2 regions of the Shewanella denitrificans OS217 genome follow, and region 1 is predicted to be linked to the other one. Evidence: predicted binding sites of a transcription regulator. Region 1 holds the regulator's gene; the other holds the start of a gene.

Region 1 (5,866 bases):
CAAGCGCGCCGACCAACGCTCACCAAAGCTAACTACATGGCTGATTTGGTATTCGTTACGCTGTTCAAGGGACAGCAAACTCGCCAACTGAGCTTTATCGTTAGATAAGCGCTCGCGCAGATCCCGCGCCTGCTCGTTTGATAACAGCTGTTCTATGAGTGCCTGCTGAAAACTTATCAGCACCTGTAACTCTTCTTGCCATAGCTGGCCTGTATCGCGCAGATCCAATAATTTATATAAGAAGTTAGTGCTCTTCCCTGCAGCAGACACCACGACCAAGTCATCGCTGTGACCATGGGTCAACAGAATATGAGCGACACGGCGATAGCAGTCAGCATCAGCAAGACTCGAACCACCAAACTTATGTAAATGACTACGCGCCATTCCTAACTCCTTAAACAACGACTTTCAGTGTTGCAACAGCGGCTAAGGCTGCTTCAATATCGGCGACAAGATCAACGCCATCTTCGATGCCGACAGATAATCTCAATAATGTGTCACTAATGCCAGCCTCATCACGGGCCTTGGCCGTCATGGCTCTGTGGGTCATGGTGGCTGGCACGGCAACCAGACTCTCCACCCCCCCTAAGCTCTCGGCAAGACTAAATAATTTAAGCTCACTTAAGAAGGCCACGAGTGCTGCTTCTCCACCATTAAGCTCAAAACTTACCATGCCACCAAAACCTTGTTGCTGTTTTAATGCAATTTCGTGACCTGGGTGGGCTGTTAAACCTGGGTAATATACCTTATTCACCACTGGACTGTTAATTAAGGACTCAATAATTAGTTGGGTATTTTCCTGATGTTGGCGCATTCGTACACTTAATGTTCTAAGTCCACGTAAGGTCAGGTAACTATCAAACGCGCTACCGGTTAAACCTAAGGTATTTGCCCACCAATCGAGTCGCTCGCCAATGTCGGCATCTTTAGCCACCACGGCGCCGCCAACAACATCGCTATGACCATTAATGTATTTAGTGGTGGAGTGCACCACTATGTCAGCCCCTAGGGTTAATGGCTGTTGCAATGCAGGGGAAAGAAAGGTGTTATCCACCACCACTTTAGCGCCCACTTGATGACTCAGTTGGCAAATTGCGCTGATATCCACCACCCTAAGCAGTGGATTCGACGGAGTTTCTAGCCAAACATATTTAGGCTTAAGCTGCAGAGCGTCTGCCAATGCATTAGCGTCATTTTGATCGATAACCACGAGCTTAAAACTGCCCTTAGCTGCCAAGTGAGTAAACAATCGGTAGCTGCCGCCATAGCAATCATGGGGGATGACTAACACATCTTCAGGGGCTAACAAACTGGTGACTAAGGTGATGGCCGCCATACCAGTACAAGTGACAACTGCACTATGACCTTGCTCTAACTTTGCCAGCGCCTCTGCCAATAAGTTACGCGTTGGGTTGCCCGAGCGGCTATAGTCAAACTCTCTGGGCTGTTGATGCCCTTCAAAGCTGTAATTGGTCGACAAATAAATCGGTGGCACCACAGATCCATGCTGAGTATCCGACTCTATGCCGTGACGAACGGCCAAGGTGGCTAATTTATGCTGACTCATGTGGACTCCATCAATTTGCAGTGTAGATGTCTAGATGGCTAAATCTACGCGTAAGTCTAGGCCTGGTCAAGCACTTTAGCCATCTAAACGTCCAAAAGTAAAGAAATCTATTTGCAATCAACAACAAATAGTAGCAATAATTTGACTGTGGCCTGTAAGGGGTTAAAATCTGCACCGAATTTCAAGTTAAGGGTGAGTTAATGACTGAGTGGAATGGCGAATATATTAGCCCATACGCCGAGCATGGCAAAAAGAACGAGCAAGTAAAAAAAGTGACTGTGTCTATTCCGTTAAAAGTACTCAAAGTACTGACAGATGAACGCACTCGTCGCCAGGTGGGTAACCTAAGACACGCAACCAACAGTGAACTCCTCTGTGAAGCCTTCTTGCATGCCTATACTGGGCAACCTCTTCCCAATGATGAGGATCTATCAAAAGATCAAATTGACGGTATACCCAGTGAAGCCAAGAAAATGATGGAAGCTATGGGCTTAGAGTGGGAAGAGTTAGAATAAACCCGCTTAAGCAAAGTCATACCTAGCAAGTAACACAGGGTTAGTTGGCTAACAATGCGCTAACCCAAATTTTCGGCAAGTTTACTTTAGGCCTTCTCCTTGATCATCGATCCCCTGAGCCTTGCCCTAGCGGCGATTATTATCTTCTTTGCCGCCATCACTCAAAGTCTAATTGGCTTTGGTTTAGCCGTCGTAGCCAGTCCGCTACTTTATCTTGTTGAGCCTGATCTGGTACCTGCACCCGTTATCATGATGGGCTTTGCCATCTCTGTGCTCACCTTGATCCGCGAGCGCGGCCATTTAGAATTTAATGGCCTGCAATATGCGTTACTTGGACGTATTCCCGGGGGCTTTCTTGGGGCAAGTTTATTGATCTTAGCGCCACAAGCCGTCTTAGGCTTAGTGATCGCCGCCATTGTGGCTATTGCCGTGATTTTGAGTGTGTTTAAATTCAGCGTGCCAGTGAATCGCACCAGTTTATTTATTGCGGGGATTATTTCGGGTATTTTTGGCAATATCGCTGCCATCGGTGGGCCGCCAATGGCCATTTTACTCTCAGGAAAAGATGCCAGTCAGTTTCGCGCCGCCTTGTCCGCGTTTTTTATCTTCAGTTCCCTTATCGCGTTAATTATTTTGGCCGTCACAGGTTTATTGAGCTGGCGTCATCTATGGCTTGCCTGCATGCTGCTGCCGTCTGTGGTGTTCGGATTTCTTGTGGCGGGAAGATTAGTGGGCAGAGTTGATAAACAAAAGACTCGCAGCGCGACATTAATCCTCTGTAGCCTTAGCGCCTTGGTGCTGACAGTACAATCTGTGCTGACGCTAGTTAACTAAGACAAAATCACTGACATCACGGCCTATTGCGGTTAAAAATGGTATGAGGTTTTTAACAGCGCCCCTTTACTGGTATCACTGCCCAGCAAACCAATAAATTGCACACTAAAACTGCGATTAAGATCCAACTTAGTCGCAAGGGCAAACACATCTTGAGCGTTATCAGCCATACCTTGGTGAAAGTTTAATGAAAAGGTCAGCCAATCCATCGGCCTGTATTCCCCGCCTACATTTAGCTCACCGACCTTGAAGTAGGAGTAATCCTGCATTTGATTAGCCTGCTCAAACATTTGCGGTGAGTCCGCATAGAAGGGTTGATTAATATTAGCCCCTAATGACAAGGCAAAGTCATCGAATTCATAACTTAGGGTCCATCGAGACTCGGATTGATAGCCCGCACCATCCAGAAAGTTAACAGCTAACGGGGTTAATACATCATGAGTTAATGGGGGGCGACTCAAGATAAGCCCTGTGCCTTGCGCCTGACTATGACTATCACCATGACTCCCCCCAAGGTTAAAAAAATAGCCCTCAGAAGCCACAGGCATATTGACTATAGAGAGTTTAAAACCATAGAGGGATTGATTGATTAAGGTGGCGGCTTCCAGAGGGGCGCAGCTCCCAGACAGAGGAGAGAAACTGAGAAAAACTAGGCTCAAGATAGCGCTTTTTTGAGTGAAGTTCATCTGGGTTCCTTAAGCTCGACGGGGGACGTCAATTAAAGATAGCAGCAAATAAAAGTTTGCAGCAGAGAATCATAAGAAGATAGTGAAAAACTAATTAAAACATTGATTTTAAAATATTTTAAAAATAAAAAATTCTATCCATTCATTTTCTCTCCCCATTTTTTACACTAGGCTGGAAAACATTTTTAGGCTGAGGATAATCAGTAAGCAAGCAAATAGCTTTTTAAGCAAGCCTACCGGCAGTTTATGGGCGAGCACAACCCCATAGGGAGCGCTGAAATAACTGCCAAATGCCACACAAACCGCCGCCGGAACCGAAATAAAACCTAAACTCATATCAAGGCTCTGAGCCGCCACTTGCCACCAGCCATCTCCCATTACAGCGCGGGTTTGAGCGCCTATGTCATAAATACCCATTTCTTGTGCTGCCTCAGCAGATGTCAGCCCATTAACCCAGTAGCCTAGGCTCGCCGCTATGGCTATGGGTAAGCCTATGGCCGCCGAAGTGCCGATGGCATGCTTAATGTTTATGCCTCTATTGCTCAAGTAAGGCACAGTTAAGGAACCGCCACCGATAGACACTAAGGCCGAAATCGCGCCTATGCCTAGCCCAGCTAGCCCCATACTGCTTGGGGTGAGTCTTTTACTGTCGTGAACTTGCCCTGAACTCGTTTGCCTTAACATCTTGATAGCCACACTCAGCATAAACACAGAGAAAATACCAGCCAACACTTGGGTACTTAGCGCGGTTGCAATAAAGGTTGCTGCAAAGGTGCCCAGTATTATCCAAGGGGCCATAGAGTTAACTATCGGCCACTGCACTGTGCCTTTGGCATTATGTGCTCGCATGCTGGCAAAAGAGGTCACCAAGATACAGGCCATTGAAGTGGCGATGGCATAATGCATCACTAAATGACTTTGCATACCTTGGGCTAGAAAAATGCTCACAAAGGCCGGGACTAAGACTCCGCCACCGCCAATGCCAAAGAGCCCAGCCATAACGCCCACTGCGCCGCCCAATATAAGATAAATTCCTAACCATTCCATAATTACACTCTGTCCTATAGACGTGCTTGTTAATGATAGGCATTATCCTAACTGAACTTTAGCGCGTCTTAATATCGACCAATTGCCACAAAATATCGACTTTATGCCAAAACTTGCTTCAATCGCTCCTTCCATGGAATCGACTCGGCCGTTATTACAGCCCATCACTGTCGTTAATCGGCAGCTGCAAGCCCATTGCCATGTCATGTCCCATAGCCATCTTTGGGGCCAGTTCGTCTATGCCAGCCAAGGGGTGCTCGCAGTCAACACGCCCGCCGCCAGATATTTAGTCACGCCGGAACAAGGGGTGTGGGTGAATTCCAACATCAGCCACAGCGTGACTGCCATTACTGAGGTGAGGTTAACCAGTTTCTACCTTGACGAGTCCCAATGCCAAGCCTTGCCCGAGCAATCTTGCGTACTCAATGTGGCGCCGTTTTTACACGCCTTAATACAAGAAGCGCGCCTTATACCCAGCGACTTTGATTGGCAGGGCCCTCGAGGAAGGTTGCTAAGATTAATCAGAGACTGGCTCAGTGAGGCGAAAAATGCCCCCTTTCATTTGCCCTATTCCAGCCACCCCAAACTAATGCAGCTCTTTGGTGAACTGCAAAACAACCCCGCCAATCAGGACAACATTGCCACTTGGGGCCAGCGTCTGGGGGCATCATCACGCACCCTATCCCGCTTAATAAAGGCCGAAACAGGCTTAAGCTATCGCCATTGGCGTCAACGTCTCAATCTGCAATTGTCATTAAGCTTGCTTGCTCAAGGTCATAGCATCAATCATATCGCCGACAGCCTAGGGTACGCTTCACCTTCGGCCTTCATTCACATGTTTAAGCAGCAAACCGGTGACTCACCAGCCCGCTATCGTAAATAATCCCCTTAATGCTATCCTTACCGTAAATTTACCTTTGTGATAAAAAAGTTAAGTCACAACTAGCGCTGTGACTAATACTGCTTCCTAGCGACTTTTTAACTATTAAGAATTTAACATTGGACATAACATTAAATTAATTCAATGCCACCCACCCATAAACGCTAACAATTCTCATTACCGTATAGTATATTCCTTTCGCTTTAAGACTTATTACTCTTCAAGTATTAAAACAGAGTCAATAAACCTAGGAATTACATATGTTAAACTCAAAAAATCGCTTCAGACTAACCAGCGTCGCCATGGCCATTACCATGAGTTTTACCGCCACAGTTGT
Region 2 (5,866 bases), 1.4 Mb from region 1:
GCAACATGACAGAAACAGCTATCACTTAAAAGGCATAAGCGCTGACAACAAGTGTCACTTAATCACAGGTTCTAATTTAAATCCAAGAGCGTGGGCGCTGGATTTAGAAAACGGTTTGTTATTGCAAGATGAGTCAGGTGCTTGGCAAGAAAAATTCCAGCAGGAGCAAGCCCATATTTTACAGCACACTGAGCGCTTGTATCACTATAGCCAAATAGAGACCTTACAAAAATATCCAGCACCTGTGAAAAAGGTCATGACACGCATTCGTCGTTTAAAGGCCGATTTCCTGTTAAGGCGTATACTCTAGTGGCTGAAGTCTTTGATGAAAAAAAATCACAAGAAAAAGTACTTTTGGCTGAAAGTGGTAATAAGCTAGGCCCTCACGCTGTCCATAAATTATATGTTCAGCGTAAAGCTTTATCGACAAAGCCTTTTGGTGCTAGGGGAAAGAAGCTTGTTCGTTGCCATGCCTGCTTATTGGGGCAACAATTTTGCACCTGTGAATTTCGTCGACAGTTAAAGACGAATGTCAGTTTTTTACTGATCATGTATGATGATGAAGTGTTAAAACCCACCAACAGTGGCCGCTTGATTGCTGATCTTGTGCCTGATACTCATGCCTATATCTGGTCCCGAACACAAACAGATGCGGATATGTTAGCCTTGTTGGCCCATGACGATTATCAGCCTTATTTGGTTTTTCCTGGTCAATACGCCAATCCTGGGCAAGAAATCCTCTCGCAAGTACGGGATGCTAAGACGGGTTATGGCTCTGACCTAAGCAATGGCATTGCAGATGCCAAAGCTAAACGGCCGTTACTTATCATGCTCGATGGCAGTTGGCGAGAAGCGATTAAGATGTTTAGAAAAAGCCCTTATTTACATCACTTGCCGTTGCTGTCCTTTGATCCTAAAGTCCTTGCCACTTACGCATTACGTAAGGGCAGCCATGATTTTCAGTTAGGGACAGCGGAAGTGGCAGCACTTGCGATTGAAGCCGCTGGGGAAGCGTTAAATGGACTGGTATTAAGCACCTGGTTTGATTTATTTGTTGAGTCGTCACTGTTGGGCCGTAATCGTCGTTGTAAGGAAGACATTATTCCCATTGAGGCATTCCAACAAAAATTCACAACGGCGTTAGCGAATTCATACCAAGCGCAAATGGCCCAAAGCGACTAACTTTATCTTTCTGTGATTGAAAAAAAATGCGATAAGGCTAAGATAAGGTAAGCATTATGTTTTCTCCAACAGAGCGATTTAGGGATCATCATTGTCCGAGTGGCATTTGAGCGGTCATTACTTTTCCCGCTAAGGGGCTTTCCTGATAGGGTGTTATTAATGAGTCAAGATCCGACCAAAATAATAGACAATAAGTTAGTTATTTTATGCCGTTTAGAGCCTGGATGCCTAGGGCCTGATGGTATTGAACATATTGAAACCTTTTGTGTTATGGCCCAAAAAGCGTTAGTCACCCACGAGTCAGACGTCTGTCACTGGTTGTTAGAGCCAAGGTTTAATAAAAGTCTTGAAGAATTCCAGTATGGTTTGAAGGGAAAGTTATTGACTAAGGAACAGGCGAAAAAGTATTTACTCCTTGCACACAGAGAGTGGGGTAACTTCGAAGAAAAATTTGAAGATAAACTCACACAATTAATTAATTTATATATTGCGCGTAAGCATTAGTCGCAATAGACATGAGCTTGTTCAACGTGAGTTTTCTTCGCCTGCCTAAGCCATGGATGGATAAGCAAAGAAGGTTTTCGTGATACAGAGCAGTTATCTACCCCAGCTTAAGGCCCAGTTTGGTTTCGATGCATTTCGTGATGGACAGCAGCAGGTCATCGATTCCATCTTATCAAACAACAGCGCATTGGCCATTTTCCCAACGGGTTCTGGCAAGTCTCTATGCTATCAATTTTGCGCCCTGCAATTACCCCATGTGACCTTAGTGATATCTCCTTTACTGGCCTTGATGAAAGATCAACTGGCGTTTCTACATGGTAAAGGCATAGCGGCAGCAAGCATAGACTCGAGTTTGACTGCGGCAGGATCCCGCCAAGTGATGCAGGATATACGACAAGGCAAAATAAAAATCTTAATGGTGTCAGTAGAGCGGTTTAATAACGAGCGTTTTCGCCATTTTCTGCAAGGAATAGAGATTTCATTATTAGTGGTCGATGAAGCCCACTGTATTTCTGAGTGGGGCCATAATTTTAGACCCGATTACTTAAAAATCCCTCAGTACTGTCAAGACTTTGCTATCGACAAGGTACTATTGCTGACAGCGACAGCAACCAGAAAAGTTAAGCAAGATATGACTGAGCGTTTTGCGATAGCAGAGACTCATATCGTTCAGACAGGCTTTTATCGTGACAACTTAGCATTAACCGTGCTTAGCATCCCGCAAGCACAGAAAAATACTGAGTTAGTAAAGCAATTACAGGGATTGGCAGGTGCAGGGATTGTTTACGTCACCTTGCAGCATACCGCTGATGACATAGCCTATTTTTTACAGCGCCAGGGTTTTAATGCTAAAGCCTATCATGCGGGGATGGATCAAGAAGTACGCCAACAAGTTCAACAGGACTTTATGTCAGGTCTTGTGAACATCATAGTTGCCACTATTGCCTTTGGCATGGGCATAGATAAAGGCGATATTCGCTTTGTTATCCATTATGACTTACCTAAATCCATCGAAAATTACAGTCAGGAGATTGGCCGTGCGGGGCGCGACAACTTGCCTTCCCAATGCATTACCCTTGCAAACCTTGATGGCCTAAGTACAGTAGAAAATTTTGTTTACGGTGATACCCCTGAAGCCGGCAGTATTAGGATCTTATTGCAGCATATGCAGAGCACACGGCAAGGTAACCGCTGGGAAATGCAAGAGTTAAGCTTGTCCAAGCTCACTAACATACGTGTGCTCCCTCTAAAAACCTTACTGGTGCAGTTAGAGCTACTTGGGCTGCTTAAACCCAGTCATGCCTACTATGCCGATTGCCGCTTTAAATTTATTAGTACAGAAGCTGAAGTGTTGGCCTTATTCACCGAGGAGCGACGTGAGTTTCTCAAGCAAGTGTTTGCCCATACTCATTTTAAAAAAGTGTGGGGCACAGTGGATTTTGATGGCCTCTATCAAGCGTTCGGGCATGAAAGGCAAAGGGGGCTTAAAGCACTGGACTATCTCAGTGAACAGGGACATATTCAACTTGAGACTAAGCAACTCACGCAAGTTTTTGAGCTTACAGTCAATGAGATTGATATTGAGGCCTTAACATCACAATTGCTTGGCTATTTTGAGGATAAAGAAACTAAAGAAATCGCCAGAATTGCACAGTTAATTCGCTTTTTTGAATTAAACACTTGCTTAAGCCACGCCTTGGCACGATATTTTGATGATATGAACAGCCCAGCATACTGCATGAATTGCAGTGTCTGTCTTGGAAAAAGTGTTCAGTTAACCGCAAGCTCAATTACACCTATGCCACCCAAGGAGGTACTGGCTGCTCATTTAAAAGACTTGCAAATTTGGGCCGAGGGACAAGGTTTTTCTCACGCCTTATCTGTTAGTATGCAGACTAAGTATTTGATGGGACTGAGCATGCCTGCATTTAGCCGTAGTGGCATTACAAAACTTGCAGGTTTTGGTTTCTGTTCAGAGCAAGGCTTTCATCAAGTTAGATGTGCAATCAATGACTTATAATGAGGAATAGATGGATATTTCAGCCAACGAGTTGCTCAAAAAACACCCAGATCTTATCCACAGTGAAGGCTTGCAGGTTGTGTCCCATGTTCAGCGCGAACAAGGTGAATGGTTTTTGAATACCCTCATGTTAAAAGGCTATGATGTTCCTTTTAAATATAAGCGCACAAAACGGTTCAAAAACCTCAATGATCAAAGGGTCAACATCAGCTACTATCCCGCTACAGAATCACTTGCAGGAATGCAAATAGAAGTCATGCAGGTCGTTAGATTAAGGCGCTGTTAACCCTGATTATTCCTCTCAGGGTTAACAAGGTACCCCTTCAGCTTGATTAATAAGTTAAATGGCAACTAGGTAGGTTGTTCTTTTCTAAATAATTTTGGTGATACTCTTCGGCGATATGAAAGGTTTGTACGGGCACTATTTCAGTGACTATTGGCCTAAGTCCCCATTTGCCACTGCGGGCTAGGGCAAGCTTAGAAGCTTCTGCCTGCTGTTTTTGTTCTTTGTCATGAAAAAAGATAGTACTGCGGTATTGTGAGCCTATGTCACCCCCTTGCATGTTAAGCATAGTCGGGTTGTGATTTTTCCAAAAAAATTCAAGCAGTGCATTGAAGCTTACACGTTCGGGATCGAATTCCACTTGCACCACTTCGGCGTGGCCTGTGGTGCCGGTTTTTACTTCTTTATAGGTGACTGCTGTGTCTTTCCCCCCCATGTAACCACAAGTCGCCTGAGTGACTCCCTCGACTTCACGGAAGAAATGCTCTACACCCCAAAAACAACCTGCACCAAATGTTGCTAACGCCATGACTATTCCTTCACTGATTGATTTTATAAATGGGACTCTGGACTGCTATCACTGCTTCTATGCCCTAATATGGAAATCCAATACGCATTTAGTAGAAGTCTAGACGTCTGTTATTCTGATATGTCAAACTCTGAATTGCAAGTGGATTAAGTGGTCATTTTAAAATTATTACTATTTTCTTGGTTGAAGTTACTTCTTTGCCACTTGTGTTAGAATCAGTACCCTTATGTTATCCAATCCTTTTTTGCCTGTTTAAGGAGTACCCCGTGCAACACGAGCTTATGGACAATCATGATTTTTTGGCTTTTACTCTGGCCCATCCCCATGGAATAGCGCAGCGCTTTAGTTTCGAGCTGGGGCAACACACTCAGGTTGAAGTATGGGATACAGGTGTGATTGCCTTCTTACCAAAAGAAAAGTATACCGCTCAAGCACCGAAACAGGTCATTTTATCTTGTGCGGTTCACGGCAATGAAACCGCGCCCATAGAAATTTGTAATAGATTGATCACTGAGTTACTGACTGAAAAAGTTCAGGCTAAACACAGAACCTTATTTTTAATTGGCAATCCGCCCGCGATTCACAATCAAACTCGTTTCATCGAAGAAAATATGAATCGTCTCTTTAGCGGCGCCCATTCTAAAGGGGAAGGCTTAACTCATGCTGAGCGTATTAGGGCTAAAGCCTTAGAAGACTATGTTGCCGAGTTTTATCTGGGGGCACCGTCCAACGAACAGCGTATTCATTATGATTTACACACAGCCATTCGCCCATCAAAGCATGAGAAGTTTGCCATTTATCCTTATCGCCCAGGGCGCGCTTACAGTGGCGAGCAGATCATGTTTCTAGCCGCTTGCGGCGTCGATACTATTTTATTCCACCATGAGCCGACCACTACCTTTAGTTATTATTCTTCTGAACAATTTAACGCCGATGCCTTCACGGTCGAGCTAGGTAAGGTGATGCCCTTTGGACAGAATGACATGAGCCGCTTTGAGCAAACGCAAACTATGCTCACTAAACTCGTTAGCGGTGAAGCGCTCGGTTTAAGTGCGTTTTCAGCAGAAAAAGTGAATTTGTATAAGGTGTGCCGCTCTATTAACAAACGCTTCGAGGATTTTGCGTTTAATTTCGCAGATCAAGCCGAAAACTTCAGTGCCTTTACAAAAGGTGAGGTGCTAGCCACTGAAGGCGGCGAGCAAGTCTTGGTAGAGCAGCCTCAGGAAGCCATTGTTTTCCCGAATGCCAAAGTCCCCGTTGGCCAACGCACAGTCCTGTGTTTAGTGCCTGCGCCTAACGAAAACATTCGCTAAGCGTAAAGCAAATTATACAAGTAACCACAAGGCAA

The links. The regulator MetJ, encoded in region 1, represses methionine synthesis genes. The targets are predictions, from matches to a motif close to TAGACGTCTAGACGTCTA.
Region 2: a site for MetJ is predicted at 4,611-4,628, ahead of msrA (peptide-methionine (S)-S-oxide reductase MsrA). Genes of this name have one in related genera too.

The regions. Positions count from the first base shown of each region.
Region 1 covers NC_007954.1:696,579-702,444, reverse strand. Annotated here, with positions in the region: gene SDEN_RS03225 (bifunctional aspartate kinase/homoserine dehydrogenase II) at 1-384, opposite strand, end outside; gene metB (cystathionine gamma-synthase) at 395-1,567, opposite strand; gene metJ (met regulon transcriptional regulator MetJ) at 1,768-2,082, shown strand; gene SDEN_RS03210 (sulfite exporter TauE/SafE family protein) at 2,185-2,916, shown strand; gene SDEN_RS03205 (hypothetical protein) at 2,949-3,602, opposite strand; gene SDEN_RS03200 (sulfite exporter TauE/SafE family protein) at 3,765-4,649, opposite strand; gene SDEN_RS03195 (AraC family transcriptional regulator) at 4,783-5,532, shown strand; gene SDEN_RS03190 (TonB-dependent receptor family protein) at 5,790-5,866, shown strand, end outside.
Region 2 covers NC_007954.1:2,104,199-2,110,064, forward strand. Annotated here, with positions in the region: gene pssA (CDP-diacylglycerol--serine O-phosphatidyltransferase) at 1-310, shown strand, start outside; gene SDEN_RS09270 (tRNA-uridine aminocarboxypropyltransferase) at 355-1,182, shown strand; gene SDEN_RS09275 (hypothetical protein) at 1,342-1,686, shown strand; gene SDEN_RS09280 (RecQ family ATP-dependent DNA helicase) at 1,766-3,706, shown strand; gene SDEN_RS09285 (hypothetical protein) at 3,717-3,992, shown strand; gene msrA (peptide-methionine (S)-S-oxide reductase MsrA) at 4,039-4,518, opposite strand; gene astE (succinylglutamate desuccinylase) at 4,785-5,831, shown strand.